DNA from 4 places in the Cryobacterium sp. N21 genome. Region 3 is predicted to be linked to each of the others. Evidence: riboswitches for the same ligand, from Rfam matches in the RefSeq annotation. Region 3 holds a riboswitch; each other region holds the start of a gene.
What was found. A riboswitch is a leader RNA that binds a small molecule or an ion and turns the genes downstream of it on or off. The one in region 3 is predicted to bind thiamine pyrophosphate.

Region 1 (7,595 bases), on a different contig from region 3:
GCCTCCAGCAGCACCACGCGCGCCGCCGGATTCTGTTGCTTGGCCAGCACCGCGCTCCACAAGCCGAGGTAGCCGCCGCCGACGATCGCCAGGTCGCAGTTGAGGTTGCCGGAGAGCCGAGGGTAGTTCGCACGCGGCGCGAGGTCGTCGAGCCAGAAGGAGCCCTGCCGGGTGCCGACGAGTGAGGCTGCGACAACGGATGCCGCGGGCCGGGCTCGGTCGAAAATTGTGCTGGTCATGCGGGATGCGCGTCCTCTCGCGGCGACGGTGCCGCCACCTGGTCTGGGCGCCACCAGCCTAGCGGCGCCCACCGCACGGCGGCGCGTGGCGCGGGCATCCGCTTGATGCGACCGGGACGTTAACGCGAAAGTGCCGCCCCGCGCGAAGCGGAACGGCACCGAGAAGACGCGAATCTAGATGATCGCGGCGCGCAGGGCGGCAGCGGCGGCAGCCGGGTCATCGGCGCCGTAGATGGCTCCGCCGGCAACGGCAACGGATGCGCCGGCGCGCTGCACCGAGGCGATGGTCGCCAGGCTCACGCCACCGGCCAGCGAGAACGGAACCTTGGCGGTTTCGCCCTGGTTGAGCAGCTTCGCGAGCGAGAATCCGGGCTCGGCCTGCTCGTCGAGTCCGGCGTGCATTTCGACGAACTGGGCACCGAGCGCGGTGACCTCGCGGGCGCGGGTGACCTTGTCGGCAACGCCGATCAGGTCGACGACGATGCCCTTACCGTGCTTGGTCGCGGCGGCGGCGGCTCCGATGATGGTGCTGTCTCCGGCCGTGCCGAGCACCGTCACGAGGTCAGCGCCGGCGGCGAAGGCGATGTCGGCTTCGAGCTCGCCGGCATCCATCGTCTTGAGGTCGGCGAAGACGATCTTGTCGGGGTGCGCGGCCTTGATCGCGGTGACGGCGCGCAGGCCCTCAGCCTTGATCAGCGGGGTGCCGAGCTCGATGATGTCGACGTGCGGGGCGACCTGCGCGGCGAGCGCCAGCGCGGCGTCGGTGGTCAGTACGTCCATTGCTACCTGAAGCTTCATGGGGTTCTACTTTCTGTTGGGGTAAGCGGTCTGTGGTTTTCGGGACGGGGCCTGGGCCCTATCCGGTTTGTTACTCGAGGTTGGCGTGACGCGGCCAGAGCTCGGCGGCCGTCGCACCGCTTCGCTGCCAGAGCGTGTGGAATAGGGCGTCGCCCACCAGCAGCACGGACTGTTCGAACAGCCCGCCCGAGTACTGCGCCGACACCTGCCCGGCGTGGTCCTGCTTGGCGGCCGCGGGGATGACCACGGTCACCGCGGCGAGGTGCCCGAGCGGCGACTCCGGCGCCGTCGTCAGCGCGAGAATGTTCGCACCCACACCGTGAGCCGTCTCGGCGGCGCGCACGATGGCGCCCGTCGTTCCGGATCCACTCGCCACCAGCAGCAGGTCGCCCTGCGCAATCGCCGGGCTGGTTACCTCGCCGACCACGTGCACGTCAAGGCCCAGGTGCATGAGCCGCATCGCGGTCATCTTCAACGCCAGCCCGGAACGGCCGGCTCCCAGCACGAACACCCGCGGTGCCACAGCGAGCAGGCTCGCCGCGTCATCCAGCACCACAGAAGCGGATGCCGCCCGCAGCGCGTCCACGACGCGGCCATTCTCGGCGAAAATGAGACCGAGGGCATCCGCTGTGGTGGGGGTGGTTGTCGTTTCGGTCATAGGTCAATACTCCACTCCTTCGAGCGGGCGTGCGGCCCGCCAAACGAATGGTTTTACTACCCAAACGAATTGCTCCGGGCAGGCTCCACGGACGGTTCGGATAGGCTATTCGCATGACCTTCCTCGCCGATTCACCCGTGCAGACCGCGCGCAGCATGGCCGCCGAACGCTCCAAGCTCATCGCCGACCTCACCGACACGCACGCGACCACGCTGGAATCCCTGCTCGCCGTGCTGCGCTCGAGCAGCACGAGTGACACCGCTGCCCGCCAGAAGGCCACCGAACTCGCCGCCGCGGCGATGGTCGCCCTGCGCGCGGTGAGCGACCTCGACCGGAGCCTCACCGAAGAACCTGTTGCCCGCGCCTTCGAACGTCTCAAAAATGACCTGCGCCCGCTGGTGCGCTTCGGCGACCTCGACGTGCAGTTCATCGAGCCGCCGGTCAACGGCCGCGCACTGCCCGGCGAAGTCGCCCACGAGGCCAGGGCCATCGTGCGCGGCGCCGTGCTCGCCCTGGTCGAGCAGACCGGGGTCGCGCGGGTGCGCGTTCAGTGGGACTGCGACGGCAGCAACCTGCTGATTCGCATTCGCGACGACGGGCCGGGCGACCTCGACGCCGAGGTTCCGAGCGTTCGCCAGCTGGCCGCCCGCGTCGTGGCGCTCAGCGGAACGCTGGGTGTCGAGGCGACCGCCGGCTGGGGGTCGGAGATGGCGGTGTCGCTACCGCTCGACGCGCCCACGGCATCCGTTTCGGCGGCGGCAGCCTGGGGCCTCAGCCCGCGCGAGCGCGGCGTGCTCGAGCTTGTGGCGTCGGGCGCGCGCAACAAGGCGATTGCCGAGGCGCTGACCATCAGCGAGAACACCGTGAAGTTTCACGTGGCCAACCTGCTGCGCAAGGTCGGCGCCTCGACCCGCGCCGAACTCGCCTCCCTCGCCCGCTGAACGGATGCCCGGCGCGCCGCCAGCACGCCGGCCGCCGCGAGCATGGACAGGACTCACGCTAGGGTGAAGGAGTCAGAAGACACACAACCCACGGGAGCGCGCACCAGCGAGCTGAGAGGACGGCCAGGGCCGTCGACCGTTGAACCTGTCCGGGTAATGCCGGCGTAGGAAGTTCGAGAACATGCGCACAATTGACGAAATCTCCATGTCTGAAACCGTCACCACCGGCCCGATCCAGGGCAGCAGCAAACGCTACGAACCGGTGCCGGCCTGGCCAGGGCTCGAAATTCCGGTTCGCCGGGTGAACCTCAGCAACGGCGAACACTTCGACCTGTACGACACGTCCGGCCTATACACCGATGACACGGCCACGATCGACCTCGAGAAGGGGCTGCCGAAGACCCGGGCCGGGTGGGAACATCCGCTGCCCATCGACGGCGCTGCGACCCAGCTGGTCTGGGCCCGGGCCGGCATCGTCACCCCGGAGATGGCCTACATCGCCGCCCGCGAGGGCGTCTCTGTCGAGCTCGTGCGCGACGAGGTGGCCCGCGGCCGCGCTGTCATTCCGGCCAACCGCATGCACCCCGAGAGCGAGCCGATGATCATCGGCAAGGCCTTCACCGTGAAGATCAACGCGAACATCGGCAACTCCGCCGTGACCTCGTCGATCGCCGAAGAGGTCGAAAAAATGGTCTGGGCCGCCCGCTGGGGCGCCGACACCCTGATGGACCTCTCCACCGGCAAGGACATCCACCTCACCCGCGAGTGGATCATGCGCAACTCGCCCATTCCGGTAGGCACCGTTCCGCTCTACCAGGCCGTCGAAAAGGTCAACGGCGACCCGGCCCTGCTCACCTGGGAGATCTACCGCGACACCATTATCGAGCAGTGCGAGCAGGGCGTGGACTATATGACCGTGCACGCCGGAGTGCTGCTGCGCTACGTGCCGCTCACCGCCAACCGGGTGACCGGAATCGTCTCCCGCGGCGGCTCGATCATGGCCGCCTGGTGCCTCGCCCACCATCAGGAGAGCTTTCTCTACACCCACTTCGTGGAGCTGTGCGAGATTCTGCGCCGCTACGACGTGACCTTCTCGCTCGGCGATGGCCTGCGCCCCGGATCAATCGCCGACGCCAACGACGAGGCCCAGTTCGCCGAGCTTCGCACCCTGGGCGAACTCACCAAGGTCGCGAAATCTTATGGCGTGCAGGTGATGATCGAGGGTCCGGGCCACGTTCCGATGCACAAGATCGTCGAAAATGTGCGCCTCGAAGAGGAACTCTGTGAGGAGGCCCCCTTCTACACGCTCGGCCCGCTCGCCACCGACATCGCCCCGGCCTACGACCACATCACGAGCGCGATCGGCGCGGCCATCATCGCCCAGGCCGGCACCGCCATGCTCTGTTACGTCACCCCCAAGGAACACCTCGGCCTGCCCAACCGCGACGACGTGAAGACCGCAGTGATCACCTACAAGATCGCCGCACACTCCGCCGACCTGGCCAAGCAGCATCCGCGCGCGCAGGAACGCGACGACGCCCTCAGCCGGGCCCGCTTCGAGTTTCGTTGGACCGACCAGTTCGCGCTCTCGCTCGACCCCGACACCGCGCAAAGCTTTCACGACGAGACGCTGCCCGCCGGCCCGGCCAAAGCCGCCCATTTCTGCAGCATGTGCGGTCCCAAGTTCTGTTCCATGCGCATTTCAGCAGATGTTCGGGTGTATGCCGCAGAGAACGGCCTCACCAGCCTCGAGGCGATCGAGGCCGGGATGGCGGAGAAATCGGCTGAGTTCACCAGGATGGGTAGCTCGGTCTACCTACCGTTGCGCGTACTCGGAGCCGACGAGCACTGATCGCGGAAGCAGATGGCGCGGCCAGCGGCACGCGCCGGCGCGCTGGCCGAATTGTGCGTGCGGGCCAGCGCGATCGGCCGGCACGCACAGTTTGACGATGGACACCAATCCGTGAGTCCCGGGCCCGGCCTAGAATATGGGCCCAGTTTCCGGGACCGGGCCCGGTCAGGTCTGGCGCGCACCTGGGTACACTCCGTCTCATGGTTCTCGCCATTCTCGCCTCCGCCCCGCCGCCGCACCACTAACCCCCACTGCAACGTCCAACCCGTTCCCGGCCCGGAAACCATCAGTAGCTAAGCGGTGACCCAATCACCCCAGCAGGGTTTTCCCATGGTGCCGGCACCAAGATTCCGCCATGACTCCCACAAACGCGACGCTGCGTCTGGTTCGCCTCGACGACGGCGCGAAGCATCCCGAAACCACTCGGCAGACGCAGCCCCGCCGCGCCCTGTCCCCGCGCCGCCGGAAGATTCTGATCCCGCTGGCCGTCGTCTGGCTCGTGATGGCAGCGCTGGCCTGTGCTCTGCTTCTCACCGGCACGAAGCCGAGCACCGCGTTTGGCGACACGACCGCCGTCCCCGGCGGGCTCGCCCGCATCAGCGCGGTCATCCCGCTCGAATCCGACGGCTGGGTACCGCCTGGCTCAGCCGACCGGCTCGACAGCGCTGTGCAGCCCGGCGCTCACCGCGTGCGCATCCTGCTCGAACTGACCGCAGCGGATGCCGCCGGTCTGTCTTTCGACGCCGCCGACTACTCCCTGTCCGGTGTCGGATCCCATGCCACCGCGCTCTGGGTCGACCTGAGCCAGCGGGAGGCGGCGGCCGGGACATCCGTTCTGGCAACCCTGGTCTTTGAGATCCCGAATCAGGCCATCGCCCTGGTTCTGGACGGCCCGCAGGGCGCGCGGTTATCGCTCGGAACGGGGCACCACACCGCACCCTGAGAATATCCCCCGAAATTGGGGGTAAATGTCTACTCCACACGCGGCTACCCCCGCCTATCGGCAAGCGGGCAGCATGGTTGCATTCCAACAGTGGAGGTCAGCATGACAACTGGATTCGTCACCCGAGAACAGCCCACCGCGACACCCATAGCCCACTTGAGCGTGCACGTACTTGGAAACCTCAGCGTTCGACGGGGATCGACCGTGCTGCACGCCCATCAGCTGGGCGGGCCCAAGCCTCGCCAGATCCTCGAAATTCTGCTCGTGCACCTGGGACTGCCGGTCTCCAAAGACCGCCTCATTGAATTGCTCTGGGGCGCGAGCGCTCCGGTCGAGGCCCTGCCCACCCTGGAAAGTTACGTCAGCGTTCTCCGTCGCCATCTGCAGCCCGGCGCGGGAAAATTTGGCCCGCTGCAGACCACGACCGGCGGCTACGTGTTGGACCGTGAACTCGTCGACGTCGACCTTGACCAGTTCGACGTGCTGCTGAAGCGAGCGCAGAAGACCATTCCCGGCCTCGCGTATCCCCTGTTGCTGCGCGCTCTGGACCTCGCCGCCGCACCGCTGCTCGGCGACGAACTTCTGCCGGCCTGGGCAATGGAAGCCCGCGATCTGCACGCCGCCCGCCTCACCAGCGCCCGCATTCTCGCTTCGGAAACAGCTGCAGCCCTGCACCGCATCGATGACGCCCTCGATTTCGCGAACCTCGCACTGGCCGACGAGCCGTTGAACGAACGAGCCTGGACGGCCCTCATTCTCGGATTGGAGACCAGCGGGCGCCACGCCGAGGGCCTGCAAGCCTACGACCGGTGTCGCCGCTCGATGCAGAACGAGTTGGGCTGCGCTCCCGGCCCGATTCTGCACGCTGCCCAGCTTCGCCTGCTGCACGCTACGGCTGACGGCGACGGCGACCTGGCCGACGTGCTGTCCGCGCTGCTCATGCTGCACGACCAGCTTCGCCCGTCGCCGACGAGCGAGCCTGGGCGCCCTGCCACCACTTCTTCTTCGCGACCAGAGCCGGTCGCGGATTCCCTCCGGGAGGCTACTGATGTTGTCACGTCATTTCTGCGACGCGCCGTCACTCGTGCCTGAGCCGGCCCCGTCGGCCTCGTACCACATGGGGGGCCAAAGAGACAGGACTCGACAAAAACTCGGGTTGTCCTGATAATGGTCTCGCCAACCGGAACAGCACAGTGTGCTCCGGCAGCATCGAGGCTTAGTATCGGGCAGAGAGGTCCCCGCAGATGAGCGCGCAGATGTACCCGATCGAACCCAGCGTGCAGGGGACCAGCGCGACCGCGTCACTACCCGGCTCCGTCACGGTCGACACAACCCCGATGGGGCAAATTCGTATTCTCATCGTCGACGACCACACCACCTTCGCTGAACTGCTCACCGGTTCCCTGAACCGCGAACCCGATTTGTGCAGCGTCGGCTGGGCTAACAGCGTGGCCACCGGCATCGCCGCCTGCCAGGAATTGGTCCCCGACGTCGTGGTCATGGACTACCACCTACCCGACGGCAGCGGTCTCGTCGCGGCCACAGCCATCCTCGCCCGCGCTCCTCATACCCGAATTGTCATCCTCACCGGCGACCCGGCCCTCGAGGCTCTCGAGCAGGCCGCCGCGATCGGGGTCTGCGCGTTCCTACCCAAAGACGGCTCCCTCGCGACGGTGCTCGACACCCTGCGGCACGCGCGCATCGGCGGTTTCCTCGTGCATCCGTCCCTCGTTAGCCTATTGAGTGCCCGGCGGCGGCAGCGCAGCGAAGAGATCCCCTTTCCCGAGCTGACCAAGCGTGAGCTCGCCGTGCTTCGACTGATGGGCGAGGGCTCCGACGTGCGGGCCAACGCGAGGGTTCTCGGAATTTCCGAGAACACCTGCCGCGGCTACGTCAAAGCCATCCTCGGCAAGCTCGGCGCGCACTCGCAGCTCGAGGCCGTCGTGATTGCCACCCGACTCGGTCTGGTGCCGGCGCAGCATGTCTAGAAGGCGGCCGGGCTCGTCGTTCCAAAACCGGCACGACGAGCATCAGGCCGCCGAACGCTCCGAGGTGCGCGCTGCGGTGCAGCGTTTTCTGCTCATGGGACTCGTTGCCCTGGTGCTGGTCGCCGTGCCGGTCGCCCTCTGGGTGCGCGCGCAGTCCGAGGCCAACGCCATGGCCA
Region 2 (7,595 bases), on a different contig from region 3:
GTGGAGAAGACGTTCGCCTGGTTTGTGGCGGTGCCGAACGGGCGCGTCGACGCCGAGTACTCGGTCGACGGGCAGGTCGTCAAAACCACGGGGGTTGGCTACCACGATCACAACTGGGGCGATGCGCCTCTGCGTGAACTCATGCACAACTGGTATTGGGGACGCGCGCAGGTGGGGCCGTACAGCCTGATCGCCGCGCACATCACTGCCGAAAAGGCCTACGGCTACGAGCCGCTCACCACCCTGCATCTCGCCCGCGATGGTGTTGTCGTGGCCGACGACGGCACCAAAGTGGCGGTCACGACCGACCGTATCGGCATCGACGCTCCCACTGGTAAGCCGGTAGCGGATATCCTCACCTACGACTACCGCGCCGGCCCCGACCGCTTCACCATCGCCTTCGAACGGGAGGAGACGCTGCTGCGCACACGATTCATCGACGTCGTGCCGCCGGCCGCGAAGCTGCTCGCGCGCCTGATGCGGTTCGACGCAGCCTACCTGCGTTTTACCGGAACCCTGGTTCTGCGCCGGTACCTCGACGATGTTCTGGTCGAGGAATACACCGAGACCAAGGCGCTCTGGGAGCTCATGTACCTGGGCAGGACCCGCCTTCCGGTGACCTGAGGGTTGTTCGCACGGCCGCAGCGCGCCCCGCAGGATCTGGGCCAGTGCGCGCGAGTTCCGCCTGGCGCGCAGCGGCGCAACTCCCGCGAAACTCTACGACGGAGTCTGCATCCCAGACGACTTGTGACGCCTTAAAGAATTGTGCCTCCCGCAGCCGGTCGGATTTGCTGAGCGAAGGACAAGGTCGATTTCATGCGAATCGAGACCTGTAGTGCCAAAGTGATTCGCATCACTTGCGAACTACACAGCTGCGGAAATAGATGAGGTTCGCTGCGACCAAACTGCCATCCAGCGAGTCGACCACGTCCGTCCTCGCATGAAATCCTCGCGCCCCTGCCGGACATGCCTCAATATGAGAGTTGTGACCGACACCGAGCGCGAAAAACGGATGCGCAACCTCGTCGCGCTCGTCGGCGACCCTGTGCGCCACTACCTGCACCGCCGCATCGACGCCGCAACGGCCGACGACGTGATCGGCGACACCCTGCTCGTGTGCTGGCGCCGCCTCGACGAGGTTCCCGACGATGCCCTCCCGTGGGCGATCGTCGTCGCTCGACAGTGCCTCAGCAACGCCCAACGCGCCGAGCGTCGTCGCACGCGTCTCATCGGCCGCATCATCGCCATCGACCCGCCGCCGGCCGTTGCGGACGAGAACCCCGCAGCATCCACCGTCGATGAAGGCACCGCCGTGGCGGCCCGCGTGACCGCAGCCCTCGCCGGCTTGCGTCGAGACGATGCCGAGATCCTGCGGCTGTGGGCGTGGGACGAGTTGACGAGCCCGCAGATTGCCGTTGTGCTCGGCGTCAGCGCGAACGCAGCGGCGATCCGGCTGCACCGTGCGAAGGCGCGCCTCAAGCAGGAGCTACTGAAATCCGGCCACTCGACCGGACATATAACTTACGACGAAGGGAGCGAAGATGCACGACGATGACCGTGCGCTGCGCGATCAGCTGCGCGCCGCCGATCCGGCCCGCGCGCTGCCCCCTGCCTCGCCGACGTGGCTCGACCACAGAATGGAGCAGATCATGACCGACCAATCCTCACCCACCACGACCGCCACGCCCGAGACGCCGCGACGCGCGTTCCGGCGGTGGATGCCGATGGCCGGCGTCGCCGCGGGCCTCGCCATCGCCGCTGCAATCGTCGCGCCCCTCGTTCTCGATGGTCCGGAACCCACTGTCGAGTCGCTGCAGCCTTCCATGGGCGGAGGCCTCGCGAGTGGCAGCTGCCTCGTGCTCGAGCCGGCGACCGTCGCGGCGCAGGAGCAGGCGTTCGCCGCGACGGTGCTGCAGATCCAGGGCAACACCGTTGTGCTGGAGGTCACGGAGCGCTTTGTCGGCGAGGTCGCCGACCGCGTGGAGGCGGCGCAGATCGACACGATGACCTCCGACTTCTCAGGCGTGCCCTTCGAGGTCGGCCAGAGCTACCTCGTCGGCGCAATCGATGGAACGATCACGGGATGCGGCGTGACCGGGGCCGACAGTGCCGAGCTTCGCGCGGTCTACGACGCAGCGTTCCCGGGCTGATCCGGGCCCGCGAGAGCGGTCGGGAACGCTGCGTGGAATCGTCCCATCGGCGTCAGACGGTGGGGAGAGGCTCACACAGCATCCGGTTGAACGAGAAATCGCTCCGGGTCGATTCAGGTGGGTACATGATGGGCGTTTGCTTGAGCCTGAACCGCAACGATGGCCATAACTTGTTGTCGCGAGCGTCGGCCGCCACAGCGAGAATCACCTAGCACATAATTTTTCGGGTTCAGGCTTCCTCTGCACCAGTAAGCGCGGTCTACCCACCCGACATCGTTTTACGCCGACCATCGCGAGTTCTGGCACTACATGGACCTGATTGTCGATCCTGTCTTTATGTGCCCGATGAAGGTTAGCTCCTCGTCGAACAACAGTCCCTGCTGTTCACCCTCGCCGACATGGAGACCGAGCTGCAAGCGGCGAGAGGACTGCTTCGACGCGCGGCCTGGCGTCGGCGGCGGACTTCGCGATCGCCGAACCAATTCTTGCCACGATGGGGGCGCGCATCGTGCACTACGGCGACCCGAGCGCCGGACAAGCCGCAAAGATCTGCAACAACATGATCCTCGGAATCTCAATGATCGCCGTCAGCGAAGCATTCGTGCTCGGTGAAAAACTGGGCCTCACCCACCAAGCGCTCTTCGATGTCGCGTCCACGGCATCCGGTCAATGCTGGGTGCTGACCACCAACTGCCCCGTTCCCGGCCCGGTACCCACCAGCCAGGCCAAGCCCGGACGCAGCGGAGCGACTTACCAATCCACGGCTCGTCACTCACGGGAGCTCACATCGCGGGTATCGGAAATTCTCGGACAGCATGGCCCTTGTACTAGCTATGACTACTATCGCAATCATCGGAGCTGGCTCAGGACTCGGGGCCGCCGTCGCGCGGCGATTCGGGGTCGAAGGCTTCACCGTCGCGCTCATCGCCCGCCACCAGGGACGCGTAGATGCCCTCGCCGCCGAACTGCTGGCCGAGGGCATCTCAGCTCACGGCTTCGTCGCCGACGTGCGCGATCCGGCCTCCATCACCCGCACTCTCGAACAGGTCGCAGAGACGCTCGGCCCGATCGAGGTACTGCAATACAGCCCGTTGCCGCAGAAGGACTTCATGCGCCTGGTTCTGGAGACCACTCTTGCCGACCTCGTGGGCCCGATCGAGTTCTCCATCTACGGACCCGTCGCCGCCGTGCACCAGGTCCTCCCCGGCATGCGTTTCCTCGGCGCTAACCGCGGCACCATCCTCTTCGTCAACGGCGGATCCGCCGTGACCCCGGGCCGCAATGTCACCGGCACGTCAATCGCATTCGCTGGACAGGCCGCCTACGCACAGCTGCTCAACGAGGCCCTCGGAGAAGAAGGAATCCAGGTCTCCCAGCTCATCATCGGCGGCCGCATCATCGCCGGCGATCCCGAGAAGGACCCGTCAGCGCTCGCTGAGCACCTCTGGAACCTCCACAGCCGTCGCGATCGCTTCCGCCACCAGATCAGCGCTGACTAGAAAGCGTCGTTCACTGTCAGGACCCGCCAGAGCCGGCACAGGTAGCCGATACGTCGATCGGTTCGGGCGGTCGCAGAATCAGATTGCAGGCGACCTCACCGGTGCCGTTCCAGGCGATCCTGCCACCACGATCGGGGTCACCGCACAAGACGTCGGTGGCGTACAGGGTACGCTGCCGGGCCAGACCGTCAAACGCGGAGTTGATGCTGAGCTCCGCGACGACACAGTCGACCAGCCCGGTTGGTTATGAGTTCAGGACGCGAATTTTCCGGTACCAGGCGGTTGCGTATACTCGTTTTCAGCGACACGGGGTGCCGACTGCATGACGGTCGGCTGAGATGACACCCGTTGAACCTGATCTAGTTCGAACTAGCGAAGGGATGTCACGGAGAATTACGTGCACTGCTTTGGTGCCGGATCTCGTCCTTTCGCCTTACCCAAGGTGAAGAAAATTATGCAAATAGCAAAACAGATTGTCCTGGTCACTGGCGGCGCACGCGGCCTGGGTAAAAGCATCGTGCACGCTTTCGCGGCTCTGGGCGCCCGGGTGGTCATCAACTATCGCAACAGCGCCGCAGCGGCGGAAACCTTGGCTTCCGGCTATGGGCCTGAACACGCTCTCGCCGTACAGGCCGACGTCACCGACCCGGCCCAGGTCGCGGCAATGCTCACGCAGGCGCAGGCACATTTCGGCTCCAGCGTGACAACGGTGGTCAATAACGCGTTGGTCGATTTCAGCTTCAACGGCGACGCCCGCTCCGGCGCTGCCGACATCAGCTGGGACGAATTCCAGGCGCAATTCTCGGGCAGCGTCCGCGGTGCCCTGAACACAACCCAGCAGGCGCTGGCAGGCATGCGCGAGGTCGGGTTTGGCCGCATCATCAACATCGGTACCAACCTGTTTCAGAACCCGGTGGTGCCCTACCACGACGACACGGCCGCCAAGGCCGCCCTGCTCTCCCTGACCCGCACCCTCGCCTCAGACCTCGGCCCGCACAACATCGCCGTAAACATGGTCTCCGGCGGGCTGCTGCGCACCACGGATGCCAGCGCGGCTACCCCCGAGGACGTGTTCGACTTCATCGCCGCCTCCACCCCGCTACGCAGAGTGACAACCCCGGCCGAATTTGCGGATGCGGTACTCTTTTATGCCTCCCCCTGGGCGCGGTCGGTCACCGGGCAGAACCTGGTCGTCGACGGCGGCCTGGTAATGAACTAGGGCAGCGCCGGCCAGGTCAGCCCCACACCAGCTCCACTTCAATGCGTTCCTTATGGGTTGCGGCCACCACGGCGCCGCCTGGCGGCGGCCGCAGTCGCCCATCGAGCAATTGGGAGCTGCCCGGCCCCGTTCGCGGCGTAGGTCCTCGTCCGGCAGGTACTAAAGCCCCGGGGGAGTGACCGACTTGCTAATGCTGAGACCGGGGCGGCGACGGCCGGAAGTCTGCGAGGTTGACCGTGGATCCTGACGCGCGGGCGGTAACCGGCAAGGATTCGGAAATCTCATCGGACGGTAGATCCTTGCGCGCCCAGTAGCTGGCGAGCACCGAACCCGATACGTTATGCCAGACCGAGAAAATTGCCGCTGGCAGCGCGGCTACCGGGTTGAAATGCGCCACGGCTAGGGCGGCAGCCAGGCCGGAGTTCTGCATGCCCACCTCGAAGCTGAGAGCTCGGCGACTGGCGACCGGAAGCCCGAACAGACGCCCAATGTAGTACCCAAGCGTCAGTCCGAGGGAGTTGTGCAGGATCACGGCGACGACCACGAGCACGCCAATCGACAACAGCGTGGAGGCACTGGCGGCGATGACGGCCGCAACCACGACGGTGATGCCGGCTACCGACAGCAGCGGCAAAACATCGAGAAAACGCTCTACCAGGCGCGGCACGATCATGCGCAGCACGAGCCCGAGCACTACCGGAACCAGCACGATCTGCACAATCGACACGAACAAAGCGCCAGCATTGACGGGCAGGGACTCTCCCACGAGTACCAGCACGAGCAGCGGCGTCAGCACGGGGGCCAGCAAAGTCGAAACGGACGTCATCGCCACAGACAACGCGGTATCGCCCTTAGAGAGGTAGACCATCACGTTGGACGCTGTACCTCCGGGCACAGAACCGACCAAAATCATGCCAGCCGTCAGCATGGGCGAAAGCCCCAGCGCGACGGCAATCCCGAAGCCGAGCAACGGCATCACGAAGAACTGGGCCGCAACGCCCAGCAGAAGCGCCCACGGCCGCCTGGCAATAATCGCGAAGTCAACCGGGCGCAGCGTCATACCCATTCCCAGCATGATCACGGCAAGTAGCCATGGGATCGCCACGGTCAGGCCGGAAAATGCGTCGGGGACAGCAAGCGCCAACGCTCCCGCAGCCAAAACAATAACGGCGAACCAACGCCCGACGAATGCGCTGACAGTTCTGATGCGGTCCATGATGAAACCATACCCACAATGGGCAGAAACCTCATGGCCGGCAGGTGCGATTGTGAACAGGAAGCGCGAACAGTTTGCCCACGATTCTGACCGGTTTCAATACGACAAACATGCCGCCTGCGCAACCTCACTTCTCAAAGCTGGCATCTGAACCCCTTGCAGAGCCGCCGGCCTGGTTCGGGTACACGCCGAGCGAGATTAGGTGTGTGCTCCCGTTCGAGGTGGTGAGCTCCACACAGGGATAGTTCTCTTCCGGCGCGATTCCCTCTCGCACAGCGTCAGCGAAGGCGTTTCCTCGATCGAGACAACCGGGTCGAGGTTGATCCAGACGTCGTCGGTCGTGGCACGCACGTAGGGACGGTGCCGGGAGTCATCGCGAGCGGGAAAGCCATTCAGGGCTGCTTGGGCGGCGCGTTCAGCCCGCCTTGCGGCGCGGTGCACGGCGATAGCTGCATACCGTGCTGCGGTGTGTGCACATCCAGTGAACAATAGGCCAAATTTGTGTCATAACGATAGGGTCGAGTAAGTCCCCGCCGTAGCGTGGTGATGTCAATGTCGAAATCACAGGTTTGGCTCGTGGGCGACTTTTTTGGTTGTACCGGGCTCAGAAAAGGACAACCAATTGAATAAGCGCACCATCACCGCGAGCTCCTTCGCGCTCGCCCTGTTGAGCATCGTGGTCTTGACCTCGTGCAGTGCCGCGACCGATACTGCCGCTTCCGGCGAAGCCACTGGAACGCTCATCGTGTACACGAACTCCAACTCTGATGGGCGTGGCGAATGGATCACGGAGCAGGCCGCCGCTGCCGGCCTGGACATCGAGATCGTAGGCCTCGGCGGCGCCGACCTCGCCAACCGGATCGTGGCCGAGAAGAATAATCCCGTGGGTGACGTGGTCTTCGGGTTGAACAACATGTTCTTCGAAACGCTCAAGGCCGAGGAGGCTGTCTCCGCGTACACACCGGCCTGGTCCGGCGAAGTCGACAGCACCGCCGGCGACGCGGAGGACGGCGTATTCTGGCCGTTGGTTGAACAGGCCATCGTTATGGCCTACGACACCAACACGGTCAGCGCAGCCGATGCCCCCACCGAGATCGCCGACCTCTGGGACGGCGACCAGTACACCGGCAACTACGAAGTGAACACTGCCCTCGGCCAGGCGACACCACAGCTGGTGCTCGCGGGCCTTCTCGCTCCCTACGCGGACGAGGACGGCGACCTGGGTATATCCGACGATGGCTGGGACCAGGTGCAGGCATACTTCGGGCACGGTTCCCCTGCCGTCGAGGGCACCGACCTGTATGCCCGGTTGATCCGCGGTGAGGTCGATTTCGGCGTGATTCCGAGCAGCGGTATCACGAGTCGTGATACCGAGTACGGCACGGTCACCGGAGTCATCAGCCCCGAAGACGGTGTTCCGTACGTCACAGAGCAGATCGCCGTAATTAACGGCACTCCGCGCCAGGAGCAGGCCGAAGAGTTCATTGACTGGTTCGGTAGCTCCGACGTGC
Region 3 (7,595 bases):
TCGGTCGCTGTCTTCGCCGACGAGCAGTGGGCCGAACTCGAGCTACTGCAGGCGCTGCTGCTCGGATCGAGCAACAATCACGCCGATACCGTGGCCCGCTGGGCGTTCGGTTCGGTCGACGCCTACGTGGTGGCTGCCAACGCCTGGCTGTCCGACAACGGGCTGACCGGCACCTCCGTCGTCGACGCCACCGGGCTGCACGATGCGAGCGCCGGAACCGCCACCGATCTGGCCCACCTCGCCGGCCTGGCCGCGACCGACCCGATCGTGTCTTCGATGCTGGCCAGTCCTGCAACCGCTTTGGCGAACCGTCGCGGAGTGCAGAATACGACGTCGTACTTGCCCGAGGAGGGCATCACAGGCGTTTCGCGCAGCTATACGGATGCCGCCGGGGTCTGCTTTCTGTTCACCGCCACGGTCAGTGACGGCGCCTCAAGTTTCACGTTCTCCGGTGCGTTTATCGGTGAGCCGACCTATGATGCGCTCACGGCAGACCTGACCGCCCTCATGGCGAGCGCGCGGGCTGGCGTGGGACCGCTGCCGGTTCTGGCCGCCGGCGATGCCTATGCCACGTTCGAATCGGCGTGGGGCGATGAGGCCTCGGCCGTGGTCGGGGTGTCGCGCACCCGCTACGCCTGGCAGGCCACGACTCCCGAGGCCGCAACGGTCGAGCTCAAGGACTTCGCCACGGCCCGCACCGGCGCGAACGTGGGCCAGGTGCGGCTCACCGTTGCCGGGGAGAAACTCTCGGCGGCGCTGAAACTGGACCAGGGCATCGCCGACCCGGGGCCGGGCTGGCGGCTGCTGCATCCGATCGTGATGATCACGGCCCTGCTCGACCAGTAGTTCTACAGCGGCTCAACCTCGGTGTCGATGGGGTCGCTGTCGCCCTGGTCGAAGGCGTACCGTACGCGGAGTTGCCCGCTCACGTCACGTTCGTCGACCTCGTCGTACCAGAACACCGACTCGAGGCCGCCGACGGCGGCAACCATGCTGATGCGGGGCGCGTGTTTTCCCCGCACGAGCGCGCGGGAATCGATCTGACCCTCAAGCGGGCCGTCGATGAACTCGGCGATGTACAGGGTCGGGGTGTCACTGTCTGGGCTCATGGAAGCCAATCTAGTCCCGTGTGGCCTGCAGGCGAACCGTTGCCCGAATCTCGGGCGTTTCCCGTGAGAGGTAGCTGGCCCATTCCTGCTGCCACTGGTCCCAGTGGCTTCGAAAGGCTTCGCCGTCGCGACCCAGCGCGCGCCGTTTGCGCAGCTCGTCGTCCGCCGCAAGCCAGACACGCACGTCGCTGAGCGCTTCGTGCCGGGCGGCGAGGGTTCCGCAGCCCTCCACGATCAGCGGTCGGGCGGCGTCAAGCGGATGCCACTCCGCCGGCTCGTTCACGGCCCAGTCGTAACGCTGCCAGGCCGCGGGGCTTCCGCTGTATCGGGGTAGGAGAATGCACCGGTGCAGGTGCTCGACCGCCGCGTCGAGGCCGTCCCAGCCTGGGTAGATGTCGTCCATCCGCACCAGCTGCGGCGTGTTCGCGCCCGGCCAGTGGGCCACGAGGGCCTCGGCGAGGGTGCTCTTGCCGGCGCCGCTCGGCCCGTCGAGGAGCACGACCGGGTTCGGTCCGGCCGCGGCCAGGGCTCGCAGCAGCGGTGCCAGCAACGAGTTAATATTGGGGCTGGCTTCAGGCAAGAATAAAGCTCCAGGTCTCTGCCCACACCGCGACGCCGATGGCGATGCCGGCGATGGCAAATCCAATGGCGACGAGAGCGGCATCCGCTGCCCGAACGCGCGATGGCCTCGCCCACGTACGGGGCTCGTCGCTGCCGAAGCCGCGGGCTTCCATGGCCGTGGCGAGCTTACTGCCGCGTCGCACCGAGATGACGAGCAGGGAGAAGGCCGGGCCGAAGAACCGGCGGGCGGCGCCGCGCAGACCGCCGCCATCGCCGACCCCGCGGGCTCGCCGGGCAAGTCCGAGCGAATGCCAGTCGTCGATGAACATGCCCACGAGTCGCAGCCCGGCCAGTCCGCCGAGTACGAACCGAGCTGGCAGGCGCAGTACCTGGGCCAGGGCGTCGGCGAGATCGGTCGGGTCGGTCGTGGCAAGCAGAACGATGCCGGGCAGGCCGATCGCGAGCACTCTCAGCCCGATGGCCAGACCCAGCTGGGCGGAGCCCTCGGTCACCGAGATGAAGCCGAACTGCCAGAGCAGCGCGCCGGAGTCTTCACCGTAAAGAATCGTCGTGATCGATGCCATGGGCGCTGCGATCCAGACCGGCGCCGTGCGCAGCCAGAAATGGCGGGCGCTCAGGCCGCACCAGGCGAGTAGCACGGCCTCGAGCAGCAGGGCCACGCCCGCCGACACCCAGTCGATCGACAGCAGCAGCGCACAGCTCACGATGAGGGCAACGGCGAGCTTGGCCACCGGGTTGAGGCGGGCAACCACGCTGGGGCGGATGCTGGGGGTCATCAGGCTCACGGCTTGGCCACCCCCAGAGTGATCGGCGTGCCGAGTCGATACTCCTCATCTGCGAGAGCGCTGACGAACTGGGCGTCGTGGGTGACCGCAACGATTGCGGTGCCTTCGTCGAGCAGCTCGGCGAGCAGGCCCACGAGTTCCTGCCAGGTGCGGGAATCCTGCCCGAACGTCGGCTCATCGAGCACGAGCAGGCGAGGGCGGGTGGCGAGAACGGTGGCGACGGACATCCGTCTCTTTTCGCCGCCGGACAGGGTGAACGGGTTGGCGTCGGCGAGGTAGTCGAGCCGCAGCCGGTGCATGAGCTCGTCGACGCGGCTGGTCTGCTCAGCCGGGCTCAGTCCGAGGGCGTGCGGGCCGATAGTCAGGTCGCCGCGCACCGTGGCGGCCAGAAACTGGTGCTCGGGGTCTTGGAAGACGGCACCGATGCGGGTGAGCAGCTGCCGGGAGCGCCACCGGTGCGGCTCAGCCGGGATGCCAGCCGCCAGGCTGTCGCTCGCGCGCAGCGTTCCGCCGGCCGGTTTCAACAGACCGGCCAGGGTCAGGACGAGGGTGGACTTGCCGGCGCCGTTCGGCCCTGTCACGACGGTGGCCCTGCCGGCGTCGACGGAGAGGGTGATTCCGTCAGCGACAACGGATGCCGCGCGTCGGCCAAACGGAACACGCCCGACCGCGAGTCCCTCGGCCCGCAACAGGCTCTGAGGATTGCTGATCGGGTGCCGCACCGGAAACCGGGGTGGCAGGGCTGGCACCCAGACGCCGGCCTGAGCCAGCCGCTCGCCCTGGATGGCGAGAATCTCGCGCGTCGGCCCGTCGGCCAGCGCACCGCCGGTCGGGTCGAGCACGATGACGCGGTCGACGACGTCCTGCCAGACCTCAACGCGGTGTTCGATGACGACGAGGGTGGCCCCGGAATGGTCGAGAGAGCGCACGACGGCGTCACGCACCTCGATGACCCCGACCGGGTCGAGGTTCGCGGTCGGTTCGTCGAGCAGTAGTAGTCCGGGCTGCATGGCCAGCACACCGGCCAGGGCCAGGCGCTGTTTCTGGCCGCCACTCAGGCTCGACGTGGGATGGTCGAGCGGCAGGTTCAGACCGACCTCGGCAAGGGCACGCCGCACGCGCGGCCAGATCTCTGCCCGCGGAACAGCCAGGTTCTCGCAGCCGAACGCCACGTCGTCGCCGACCCGGGCGAGTACCACCTGGGAGTCCGGGTCCTGCAGCACGAGTCCGACCCGACCCCGCGCCGCGGCCGCGCGCCTGCCGTCAATGAGCAGACTGCCCGTCTCGTCGCCGTCCTCGGCGTCGCCGAGCACTCCGGCCAACGCGTGCACCAGGGTGCTCTTGCCGGCGCCGCTGGCCCCGAGCAGCAAGACCCGTTCGCCGGGCTCGATCCGCAGGTCGAGCCTCGACACCGCTTGGTTGTGGCGTCCGGCATGGCGCCAGCCCCAGCCTCGGGCTTCGATCTGCACGGGCCGAATCTGCGGGCCGCGAGCGGACGCGTGCGACGAAGGGGCTGGCATCCGCTTAACTGATCGCGGCGGGTGCGCGCGAACCTTCCCGGCCGGCGGCGAATCGGTTGAGCGCGCCGGTGCGGGCCAGGCCGCGCACGGCGAGCCAGGACAGCAGCCCGGCGAGCACAGTGCCCGATACGACGGCGGATACGAAGTAGACGGCCTTGAAACCGATATCCAGTGCCGCATAACTGACGGTCGTGTCGAGCAGCCCAACGGCCACGCCGGCGCCGGCGCCGGCGAGGAGGGCGACGCCGAGACGCCAGTTGGCGTACAAGAACAGGGCCAGCACGATCTCCGCGCCGAGGCCCTCGACGATGCCCCAGATGAGCGTGGAGAAGCCCCACTGGGTGCCGATCAGCATCGACACGACGGCCGCGATGACCTCGGTGTAGAGGGCCGCACCGGGCTTGCGAATGATGAGGCCGCCGAGCACTCCGGCAAACAACCAGCCGCCGGCCAACAGGCCTTCGAGGCCGGGCGTGAACGTGAGGATCGCGCTGAGCGGCGACCAGGCGAGGCCCCAGGCCCAGAAGATGACGCCGCTCGCCACGCCAATGACGCTCGCGACGACGATGTCGACGACGCGCCAGCGAAAGTTGCGCGGCTTTTTCGCCGTCGATGCGTCGCGGCTGGACTGATTGAATGATGTCGTTGTAGCGTGCACTGTTCGTGCCCTTTCCGTAGGTGAATACAGGGCACGGGATCGAGAAGCCTCCCTGCGCTGGCATGATCCAGATCAGGTTCGACGGTCGAAGCTTGGTCAGCTTCCTCTCAGCCCGGTGTACCGGACTCCCGTGATCGTGTTCAATTCTAGTGCCCCGCTTAGACTTGTGGCATGGGGATCACGAGATGAGCATCGGCATTCTGCTCGTGCTGGCAGGGCTATACCTCGTATTGATGCGCCGCTTCATTCTGCGCCGCCGTCGTATCGCTGCGGGCCTACCGGTGAGCGGCCCGTGGCACTTTCCGGCTTGGCTGCGGCGTCGGCTGCCACGCTGGCTGCGCCGTCGGTTCACGCAGGGCGGGTTCGCGGGTCGGTTCGCGCGTCGGCCGCGCTGGCCGCGCCGCATCCGCTCTGCGCGCAAGCCGCGCGGCACTCGCCCGGGCCCACCTTAGGACCACGGGCCCAGTCTATAAACTGGGCCCGTGGACGGGGCCCGGGCCCCGTCCACGGGCAGCATCAGCAGGGGCGGCTACTTCTTCAGGGCCCGGATCACCCGGGCCAGGGCGCGGCCGGCCACGAGCAGGAACGGCGCGCCGACGGCGAGCAGCGCGATGACATTCGGCTCGAACCGGGCGGTACCACCCGACTTCACGTAGGCGCCGATCGGCAGCGACACTCCGCCCCCGCCTCCGCCGGATCCGGCACCGCCCTCACCGGCGTCGCCGCCGCCGAAGCCGTAATAGGTGAGCGCAACGGGTACGAGGGTGACGCCGTCGATTTGCACGGGGTCACCGTACGCCGATTTCACACCGGCGGAACGGAACGTTTCTGCGAGTTTTTCCGGGAGGCTGGTCATTCCAACAGGGTAGTCGACTCGTGCCTTATGGGCGAGGTTTGAAGAACGAGGCCGGACGCACGATTCCCGCCCCGAATCGCTCGGTCACGGAGTCGACCGCCAGCTCGGCGCCCCGCCAATCCTCGTCGGGATCCCACAGCCCCACCGATCCCGACGCCGTACCCAGCTGCTCGGCCCGCACCCCGATCAGGCGCACGCGGATGCCCGCCGCGGCCAGTAGGTCGAACGCGGCCACGGCCTCCTCGTAGATGCGCCGCCCGACATTGCTGGGCTCGGCGAGGGTGCGCGAACGGGTGACCGTGCTGAAATCGGTGTAGCGCAGCTTGAGTGACACGCGCCTGGCAACCAGATCGCCCCTCCGCAGCCGCGCCGCAACGAGGTCACACTGCCGCAGCAACTCGCTGCGCAGTCGGTCAATGTCGGTCACGTCGTGCTTGAACGTGACCTCGTGGCCGACGCTCTTCTCCTCCCGCTCGAGCGTCACCGAACGCGGGTCACGCCCCCAGGACAGCTCGAACAGCTTGTGACCGGATGCCTCCCCGAGCGTCCTTTTCAGCACGTCCAGCGGCGCGTGCGCGATGTCGCCGATGAGTTTCAGGCCGAGGCGGGTCAGGGTCTGCTCGGTGGCCGCCCCTACGCCCCACAGGGCCGTCACGGGCAGCGGATGCAGGAACTCGATCGTTTCGTCGGCCGGAACGACGAGCAGCCCGTTGGGTTTGGACAGGCCGGAGGCAAGCTTGGCGACAAACTTGGTCGACGCCGCGCCCACCGAGCAGACCAGCCCGGTCTCGGCGAGCACCCGCGCGCGGATGAGTTCGCCGATCACGGCCGGGGAGCCGAACAGATTGGTTGCGCCGGCCACGTCGAGGAAGGCTTCGTCGATGCCGAGCCGTTCCACGAGCGGGGTGACGTCGTCGAAAATGCTCATCACCCGGGTGGAATAGTCCCTGTAGAGGCCCATGTGCGGCTCGAGCACGATCGCGTTCGGGCACTGCCGCAGGGCGAGTGCCATCGGCATCGCTGAGTTCACGCCGTAGCGCCGCGCAATATAGTTGGCCGCCGTGACGACCGACCGACCCCCGCGGTGGCCCACGATCACCGGCAGGCGTACGTATTCGGGGTGCGACAGCAGCTCGACCGACACGAAGAACGCATCGAGGTCAACGTGCAGCACCGTCGCTGATCGGTCATCGACGTCGTCCGCCGAAATCTGCCGCCCACTGCCGTCCTGTCTGCCCACCGAAAAACCCTAACCCGTTCCGGTCACGAACGGCTAGCGCACAACCTTTTCGGCGCCGGCAATGCGCTGCGCGAAGTAGATGGGAATGATCGAAACCAGCACGAGCACCACGGCGATGACATTGACGACCGGCGCCTGGTGGGGCCGGAACAGGTTGTCCAGAATCCACAACGGCAGGGTCTTCACACTCGATCCGGCGGTGAACGTCGTCACGATGATCTCGTCAAAGCTCAGGGCGAAGGCGAGCAGGCCGCCGGCGAACAGGGCTGACCGCAACTGGGGAAAGGTCACCAGGCGAAACGTGGTCCAGATTCCGGCGCCGAGATCCGACGAGGCATCTTCGAGGCTCGTGCCGAGGCGCCGCAGCCGGGCGATCACGTTGTTGAACACGGTCACGATACAAAACGTGGCGTGGGCGATGATGAGCGTCAGAATCGACAGTTGCACGCCGAGTCCGGTGCGGAAGGCATTGTTCAGGGCGATGCCGGTGACGATGCCGGGCAGCGCGATCGGCAGGATGACCAGCAGGCTGATGGCATCCCGGCCGAAGAATTCGAAGCGTTGCAGCCCGAGCGAGATGAGCGTGCCGAGCACGAGCGCCACCGCCGTCGAGGCCAGGGCCACTTGCAGGCTGGTCAGCACCGCGTCAAGGGCACCGTCGCTCTGAAACGCCTTGGCCCACCATTCCAAGGTGAAGCCCGGCGGCGGCCAGGTGAGGTTCTGGCTGGTGCTGAAGGAGTTCACGAAGACCACGAGCAGGGGCAGATAAATAAGGGCCAGCACCACGGCCGTGATGGCCGCGAGCAGACCACGGGCGGGGCGATTCAGACGCATGGCAGGGCTCC
Region 4 (7,595 bases), on a different contig from region 3:
GCTGTCAGCGGCCGGGGTGGCGCTGGATTACAACGTGCTGCCCGGCACCTTTCACGCGTTTCTCAACCGTCCGTATGAGTTGAGTTTTAGCGACGGTATGCGCCTGATCATCGACTGGGCTGTGCAGGCGGGGTTGAGTCGTCGGGCAGGTTGAGTTGGGCGGTGAGCGCCTGGCGGAGCTTGTCCGCCCGCGTGGGTGGAACGTAGTTGCAGGCGTCTCCCGGGCAGAGTTCTGGCTTCTTCGTCGCGAAGATTCGGTAGAGGGAGCAGCCGACACAGATTCCGAAGGCTGTCTCGAGAAATAGGATGCTGAGGCAAATGCCGCAGAGCATGAGCGTAACGGTGCCGCTGACGCCGAAAAAGCCCATCACCATGCAGGAGGTGAAGGCCATGCCTAGCCCGAGCTGCCAGGCGAGTTTCTTCTGGTCGGCACCGACCCATTCCGGGCGCTGTCGGCGCACCACCAGCCCGCCCAGGAGCAGACTCGGTGTGTAACGTGCGCTGACGAATAGCCGCAGCATCATGTCCACCAGGAAGAGAAACGCGAACGCCCGCAGCGGTGCAAAGTTGCCGGTCAGGGCGTCCCGAAACGTCCTCCTGGGGAAGCTGCGCGGGCGGCTCGACGGCCGCACCCCGGGGCGTTTGGTCCTGTGATGATCGAAGCTCGACGACTGCACAAACTCGCGGACCGAATTCTGCGCGAGTGAATCGTTCGTCGATCGGGCAATGATTGTCAGCGCACGCAAGAGCGATGCCGCTCACAGGACTGACTCTTCGCGCGCTCGGCGCTGCGGCGCCCCTGGCGCGAAATCGCCGGTTCGCCGGCTCCAGGCTCGGGAATTGTTCGTGCCCCCGGAGTTAATGGACGCGTACATCGACACGAGCGTGCGAGTCTCTAGAGCGACACTGCTGGCTGCTGTCGGAGACAATATGCGATGACCGGCGAGCATAATGTCGGCATGACCAAACACTGGACCCCGCTCGCTTTCGTCTACCTGGCGCTGAGCCTCGCCGGGCTCGCCGGAACCTGGAGCTACAACGTGATCGCGATAATTCAGCTGCGCGACTTCGTCGGCGACTGGGTGAACAGTGGGCCGGCGGTGTCGTCACTCACGGTCGACCTGCTCATCGCCGCGGTGGCTGGCAGCATCCTGATCATCGTTGAGGCGCGACGCCTCGGCATGAAGCGGGGCTGGCTCTACGTCGTTCTCTCGGGTCTAACGGCCTTCGCCTTCACCTTTCCGCTGTTCCTCGCGATGCGCGAGCGCACCCTGGCGGCGGCGCGTACGCCAGCGGCGCGACCGCCCTTGACCTGACCGCTCAAGCCCTGGCCGGTACAGCGCGCAGCCCGATTCTTGCTTAACGACACGGCAAGTGATTGACTTACCGACATGGAATCTGAAAGTGCAACCACGGCGGTGGCGGCGTCGGCGCGCGCCGCGCTCGCCGGCATCGCGACGGACCGGCGGCGGCTCGGACGATGGCTCAAATCGCAGACCTGGTGGACCGCTCCGGCGCAGGCCCTTGCCATCGCAGCCCTGATCGCGTCGCCGGCTGCGGGTGTCGCCTTCGGAATGATGATGGTGTCGGCCGGTGCTTGCCTCACACTTTTCGGCATTGATCATCTCGTGCGTAAGCAGATGCGCCTGGTGAAGATTCCCGGCCCGGCCGGCCCACTGAGCCTGATGATTCTCATTGTGCTGAGCGTCGTCATGCTCGGAGCATTCGTGCTCTCGATCGTGTTCGAGGTCACTGACCAGCGCGCCTGGATTGTCCTGACCACTGCGGTCGTCTTCGTCGTAGCCCTCGTCAGCTCAGCACTCTATGACCTCGCGAACGCCCGGGAACTGCTCCGTGGCTGCTGACCCCCGATTCGACGACGCAATCCACGCGCCAACCCGTCTGCGGTTGTGCGCGCTTCTTCGGGCGACCGGCGCCGCGGAATTCACCACCATCGCCGCCACATTGGAACTGACCGAGGCGACGCTCTCGAAGACCATCCGCAACCTGATCGAGCTCGACTACGTAGTGACCGTGAAACAAGCCTCGCCAGCACGAGCGGATGCCCGCCGCACCACCAGCGTGGCCCTCACCCGGCGCGGCAGCGCGGCCATCGACGGCCATCTGGCGGCGCTCCGCGAGCTGTCGGCCGAAGCCCCGACTAGCATGACATTATTATGACTAACCGCCGTGGTATCACCATGGTGATATGGAACTCGGACAGTACGTCAACGACCTGCAGCACCAGCTAGCGGATGCCGCCGACAACGGCAGCGCAGACACGCGCGCTGCGACCGAGCGACTTGCTGCCGGGCTCGATGCGGCAACGCGGCTCGTGCTGCTCGACGTGCTGTCGGCGGCGGCCGCCGAGATCACCCGTGACCTCGCCCCCGGACCGGTCGACCTGCGGCTGCGCGGGCGCGAGATCGAATTCGTGGTGACCCAGTCGAGTATCGAGGTAGACGGCGACGAGCGACCCGCGGCATCCGTCGATCTTGACGACACGAGCACCTCGCGCACGACGCTGCGCCTGCCCGACGCCCTCAAAGCGCGGGTGGACGACGCGGCCGCCGCCGACGGACTGTCGGTCAACACTTGGCTGGTGCGTGCGGTCGCCGCCGCCGTGCAACCCCGGCAACGCCGCTCCGCGCAGCGCACGCTGCGCGCCGGCGACAATTTCGCGAGCTGGGCGCGCTAAGGCGCCCACCCGCAGCAACAGCCGGCCCCGCGAACCCGCAGGGCCACACCGACACGCCTCCAGAAAGGCAGCTTCAGCATGCCCACCTACGACACACCGACCCCGATCGACCTGGCCATCAACCTGCCCGTCGGCGCTATCGAGATCTTCGCGAGCGACCACGGTCAGATCCGGGTCGGAACGGTCTCCGGCCACGCCGTACTCAAGGCGTCCCACGGCAGCGTGCAGATCGACGAGGTCGGCGGTGACCTCGACGCGAAACTGTCCTACGGCGATCTGGAAATCACGCGAGCGCAGGCATCCGTTTCGGCCAAAACCGCGTACGGAAGCATCCAGCTCCGCGAGGTTTCACGCGGTTCCGTGCAGGTCGAGAGCGGATTCGGCCAGGTCACCATCGGCGTCAAGCCGGGCGTGCCGGCCTGGCTCGAACTGTCGTCCAAAGACGGTCACGTGCGCAATGAGCTCGACGACGTCGACCTCGCAGTGAGCGCGGGCACCGTGACCGCCCTGCTCGGCCCGAACGGCGCCGGCAAGACGACGGCCGTGCACATCCTCAGCACGCTGCTGCGGCCAGACGGTGGCATGGCGTTCGTGAACGGATGCGACGTTGTGCGCGACCAGGACGGCGTGCGCGCCGTGATTGGCCGCACCGGCCAGTTTTCGGCGGTCGACAAGCTCCTGAACGGCGAGGAAAACCTCTTGTTGATGGCGCGCCTTCGCCACCTCGGAGCGAAGCAGTCGAAGACCCGAGTGGCCGAACTGCTCGAGCAATTCGACCTCGTCGACGCCGCCCGCAAGCCGCACCCTCGTTCTGGTCGTCGGCGTGGCCATCGGCTTTCGCCCCACCGCGACACCGCTCGAGTGGATGGCCGTCGCCGGCGTGATCGCGCTCGTCGCCTACTCGATCAGCTGGCTGGGCGTGGCCATGGGCATCCAGGCGAAGAGCGTCGAGACGGCGAGCAATATGCCCCTCGTTCTCACCGTGCTGCCGCTCTTCGGCAGCGGCTTCGTGCCGACCGACTCGATGCCGGTGTGGCTGCAGTGGTTCGCGCAGTACCAGCCCTTCACTCCGTTCATCGAGACAATTCGCGGGCTGCTGCTCGGCACCCCACTCGGCTGGAACCCCGTGTTCGCCATCGGGTGGTGCGTCGTGATCGTGGCCGCCAGTTACGGCTGGTCACGGGCGCTCTACGAGCGCAAATCGGTGCACTAGATCCGTGTTACCAGGGCAGGCGGTTGCGGCCGCCCGCCCCCTTGTGTACTGACGGCCGGCGCGCGTATAGGCTGGAGTCTTGACACGGGGTGCCGCACATACTGTGCGTGCTGAGATCAATACCCGTTGAACCTGTCTAGTTAGTACTAGCGAAGGAATGTCACGGATGATCGATCGTACCCGGCTTGCCCTGCGGCAGATTCCCCGAGTCCTCAGTATCGCGGGTACCGATCCGACCGGCGGTGCCGGCATCCAGGCCGACCTCAAGAGCATCGCGGCCAACGGCGGCTACGGAATGGCTGTGGTGAGTGCGCTGGTGGCGCAGAATACGCGCGGCGTGCGTTCGGTTCACATCCCGCCGATCGATTTTCTGCGCGAGCAATTGAACGCCGTGAGTGACGATGTAACCATCGACGCCGTGAAGATCGGCATGCTTGCGCAGCTCGATGTGATCACCGAGGTGCGCGACTGGCTCTTCCGGTGCCGTCCGCCGCTGGTCGTACTCGACCCGGTGATGGTGGCAACGAGCGGCGACCGCCTGCTCGACCCGGCAGCCGAGCAGGCGCTGCGCGACCTGATTTGCCACGTTGACCTGGTCACGCCCAACGTTCCCGAGCTGGCCGTTCTGCTCGCTGAGCCGCCGGCCGCCAACTGGGCGGAGGCCCTCGCGCAGGGCAAACGATTGTCGGACAGCACGGGTGCTACCGTACTGGTCAAGGGCGGCCATCTCAACGAAACGAGCTGCCCAGATGCCCTAGTCAACACCCACGGGCTGCTTGCCCAGTGCGTGGTCGAGGTCGCCCTGCCGCGCATCCGCACCACAAACACCCACGGCACCGGATGCTCACTCTCCTCGGCGATGGCCACGGTGCAGGCCAGAACCGGTAACTGGGCGAAGTCCCTGGCCGAAGTGAAAGACTGGCTCCACGACGCCCTGGCCCACGCCGACGAGCTCGAGGTCGGGCAGGGAAACGGGCCGATCCACCACTTTCATCGACTTTTCGACCGTGCGAATTCTGCCCTGATTGCGGGCATGAGATGAACGGGGCGACGACGTGGGCGCGACTAGCCGAGCGGCGGGAGGCTGGCGAGAAGCCGCTCGGCGGCATCCGTCGGGTCATCGGCGGCGGTGATCGCGCGCACCACGACCACCCGGGTGGCGCCGGCTTCGACCACCTGGTCGATGGTACCGAGGTCGATCCCGCCGATCGCAAACCACGGGCGAAGGCTGCCAGCGGATGCGCTCTGCTCGGCCGCATAGCGCAGCAGACCGGTTCCGACCGCTGCCCGACCGGGTTTGGTGGGCGTGGCCCAGACCGGGCCGACGCAAAAATAATCCAGACTGTCAGCGACGAGAGCGGCATCCACTTGTCCGGTGGTATGGGTCGACAAGCCGATGCGGGCCGCGTCGCCGAGCAGCGTACGGGCGGCGGGCAGCGGCAGGTCCGTCTGGCCGACATGAAAAACCGGCGCTCCAGCGAGAACGGCGATATCCGCGCGGTCGTTGACCGCCCAGAGCCGGGCGTGTCGGTCGGCGACCGAACGCAGAATCTCAAGATAGTCGAGCTCCTCGGCGGCATCGATGGTCTTGTCCCGCAGTTGGATGATGTCGACCCCGCCGGCGAACGCGGCCGTCACGAAGTCGGCGAAATCGCCGCGCTCCGTACGGGCATCGGTGCAGAGATACAGCCGGGCGGTGATCGGGTCCATGCGACCAACCCTAAAGGGCTTCAGCCCGGCCTCGGTGCAGACCATGAGTGAGCGGCGCGCACAGCGTACGGTCGACGTAGCCGTCATCGGCGGCGGCGTGATCGGGCTCGGCATCGCCTGGGCTGTAGCGCAGTCCGGCCGCACGGTGGCCGTCATTGACCCGGATCCGGCCGGTGGTGCCACTTTTGCTGCGGCCGGAATGCTCGCCGCGGTCAGCGAACTGCACTACCAGGAGGAGGCGTTGCTCGAGCTCATGCTTGCCTCCTCGAACCTGTATCCCGGCTTCATCGACTCGCTCGCGCCCGACAGCTACCTGACCGGTTACCAGCGTACGAGAACCCTGAATGTGGGCGCAGACGCGGCCGACCGGCAGGCGCTCGCCGACCTGCGCGGCGTGCAGGTAGTCAACGGACTGGGCGTCGAGGCCATCACCGTTCGCGCAGCGCGGGTGCTCGAACCGTTGCTCAGCCCCCAGATTTCTGGCGCCTTTGTGGTGGAGCAAGACCATCAGGTCGACCCGCGCCGGCTCACCGAGTGCATCCAGTTGGAGCTCGCGCGCCACGGCCAGGACGCCGTCATACGCGTGCAGGCCAGCGGGTTGCTGCACGAGAATTCAGCGGATGCCTCCTCCCGCGTCACCGGCGTCGCCCTTTTCGACGGCTCAACGGTCACAGCCACTGAGGTGGTCGTGGCCAACGGGCTCGGAGCCGCAGCACTGGGCGGGCTGCCCGAACACCTCAACCTGCCGCTTCGCCCGGTCTACGGGGACATCCTTCGGCTGCGGGTGCCCGAGCACCTGCAACCCCTGCTCACCTGCACCGTTCGCGGACTGGTGCACGGTGTGCCGGTGTATCTGGTTCCGCGCACCGACGGAACGCTCGTGATCGGAGCCACCCAGCGCGAAGACGGCTCGGGCGTGGTGTCAGCCGGCGGCGTCTATCAGCTGCTGCGAGACGCCCAGGTGCTGCTGCCCGCGGTCAGTGAACTCGAACTGATCGAAACGACCGCCCGCGCCAGGCCCGGAACCCCCGACAACGCGCCGCTCCTCGGTCGCGTCGGGGGCGCTGACGGTGACATTTCCGGCCTCATTGTCGCCACCGGATTCTTCCGCCACGGCGTACTGCTCACCCCGGTCGCCGCCGAGCGCTGTCTCCAGCTCATCGAGGGAATTGCCGACGATCGGTGGCGGGCCTTTCGACCGGACCGATTTTCGAGCCGCGCTCCCGCATCCGTTTCACTGAAAGGAGGCCACTCGTGACCGTAACCATCGCCGTGAACGGCCAGCGACGATCTGTTCAACCGGGCAGCACCGTGACCGACCTCGTGGCCGAGATCACCGGCCGGGCCATCGCGACCGACGGCCATGCAGTCGACGGAAGCCGCGTCGGGGTGGCCGTGGCCCGCAACGCCGCGGTCGTTTCGCGCAGCCTCTGGTGGTCGACCGCGGTGACAGCGGGCGATGAGATCGAAATCGTGACCGCGGTGCAGGGAGGATGACCGTGCCGACGACCCCGGACAGCCTCGTCATTGACGGCGTTGAGCTGACCTCACGCCTGATCATGGGCACCGGGGGAGCCCCGAGCGTCGATGGTCTCGGGGCTGCACTGCGTTCCTCCGGAACCGAACTGACCACCGTCGCGATGCGGCGCCACAGTGTGGCCGCCACCGGTTCGCTGTTCGAGCTGCTGATGGAGAATTCCATCCGCGTGCTGCCCAACACGGCCGGCTGTTTCACCGCTCGCGAGGCCGTGCTCACCGCCGAGCTGGCGCGGGAGGCGCTTGCGACCGACTGGATCAAGCTCGAGGTCATCGCCGACGAGCAGACCCTGCTGCCCGATGCGGTCGAGCTGGTCGAGGCCACCGAACAGCTCGTCGCGCGGGGCTTCACGGTGTTCGCCTACACGAATGACGACCCCGTGCTCGCGCTGCGGCTCGAACACCTGGGCGCTGCGGCCGTGATGCCGCTCGGGGCGC

Region 1: linked by a shared signal. The riboswitch ahead of thiC (phosphomethylpyrimidine synthase ThiC) and the one ahead of CXY77_RS04445 (ECF transporter S component) in region 3 are both predicted to bind thiamine pyrophosphate.
Region 2: linked by a shared signal. The riboswitch ahead of CXY77_RS16745 (3-oxoacyl-ACP reductase) and the one ahead of CXY77_RS04445 (ECF transporter S component) in region 3 are both predicted to bind thiamine pyrophosphate.
Region 4: linked by a shared signal. The riboswitch ahead of thiD (bifunctional hydroxymethylpyrimidine kinase/phosphomethylpyrimidine kinase) and the one ahead of CXY77_RS04445 (ECF transporter S component) in region 3 are both predicted to bind thiamine pyrophosphate.

What each region holds. Positions count from the first base shown of each region.
Region 1 is NZ_PJJQ01000027.1:48,976-56,570, reverse strand. Features, by position in the region: gene CXY77_RS03935 (FAD-binding oxidoreductase) at 1-239, opposite strand, end outside; gene hxlA (3-hexulose-6-phosphate synthase) at 414-1,037, opposite strand; gene hxlB (6-phospho-3-hexuloisomerase) at 1,108-1,695, opposite strand; gene CXY77_RS03920 (LuxR C-terminal-related transcriptional regulator) at 1,809-2,636, shown strand; TPP riboswitch at 2,716-2,824, shown strand; gene thiC (phosphomethylpyrimidine synthase ThiC) at 2,818-4,488, shown strand; gene CXY77_RS03910 (hypothetical protein) at 4,844-5,431, shown strand; gene CXY77_RS03905 (BTAD domain-containing putative transcriptional regulator) at 5,534-6,523, shown strand; gene CXY77_RS03900 (response regulator transcription factor) at 6,676-7,419, shown strand; gene CXY77_RS03895 (sensor histidine kinase) at 7,412-7,595, shown strand, end outside.
Region 2 is NZ_PJJQ01000036.1:19,013-26,607, forward strand. Features, by position in the region: gene CXY77_RS16720 (lipocalin-like domain-containing protein) at 1-624, shown strand, start outside; gene CXY77_RS16725 (RNA polymerase sigma factor) at 986-1,555, shown strand; gene CXY77_RS16730 (hypothetical protein) at 1,542-2,150, shown strand; partial or broken gene CXY77_RS21140 (hypothetical protein) at 2,549-2,617, shown strand; partial or broken gene CXY77_RS16735 (NAD-binding protein) at 2,611-2,898, shown strand; gene CXY77_RS16740 (SDR family NAD(P)-dependent oxidoreductase) at 2,984-3,649, shown strand; TPP riboswitch at 3,947-4,047, shown strand; gene CXY77_RS16745 (3-oxoacyl-ACP reductase) at 4,104-4,868, shown strand; gene CXY77_RS16750 (bile acid:sodium symporter family protein) at 5,056-6,084, opposite strand; gene CXY77_RS16755 (extracellular solute-binding protein) at 6,758-7,595, shown strand, end outside.
Region 3 is NZ_PJJQ01000028.1:31,785-39,379, forward strand. Features, by position in the region: gene CXY77_RS04420 (hypothetical protein) at 1-846, shown strand, start outside; gene CXY77_RS04425 (hypothetical protein) at 849-1,109, opposite strand; gene CXY77_RS04430 (AAA family ATPase) at 1,120-1,689, opposite strand; gene CXY77_RS04435 (energy-coupling factor transporter transmembrane component T) at 1,682-2,467, opposite strand; gene CXY77_RS04440 (ABC transporter ATP-binding protein) at 2,473-3,996, opposite strand; gene CXY77_RS04445 (ECF transporter S component) at 4,001-4,654, opposite strand; TPP riboswitch at 4,687-4,796, opposite strand; gene CXY77_RS04450 (hypothetical protein) at 4,840-5,106, shown strand; gene CXY77_RS04455 (hypothetical protein) at 5,184-5,510, opposite strand; gene dinB (DNA polymerase IV) at 5,536-6,750, opposite strand; gene CXY77_RS04465 (ABC transporter permease) at 6,784-7,584, opposite strand; gene CXY77_RS04470 (ABC transporter permease) at 7,595-7,595, opposite strand, start outside.
Region 4 is NZ_PJJQ01000029.1:138,008-145,602, forward strand. Features, by position in the region: gene CXY77_RS05715 (alpha/beta hydrolase) at 1-154, shown strand, start outside; gene CXY77_RS05720 (DUF4395 domain-containing protein) at 108-746, opposite strand; gene CXY77_RS05725 (DUF2834 domain-containing protein) at 960-1,316, shown strand; gene CXY77_RS05730 (hypothetical protein) at 1,392-1,865, shown strand; gene CXY77_RS05735 (transcriptional regulator) at 1,855-2,181, shown strand; gene CXY77_RS05740 (histidine kinase) at 2,210-2,698, shown strand; partial or broken gene CXY77_RS20585 (ATP-binding cassette domain-containing protein) at 2,777-3,439, shown strand; gene CXY77_RS05750 (ABC transporter permease) at 3,522-3,911, shown strand; TPP riboswitch at 3,987-4,086, shown strand; gene thiD (bifunctional hydroxymethylpyrimidine kinase/phosphomethylpyrimidine kinase) at 4,078-4,953, shown strand; gene thiE (thiamine phosphate synthase) at 4,977-5,621, opposite strand; gene thiO (glycine oxidase ThiO) at 5,665-6,879, shown strand; gene thiS (sulfur carrier protein ThiS) at 6,876-7,118, shown strand; gene CXY77_RS05775 (thiazole synthase) at 7,115-7,595, shown strand, end outside.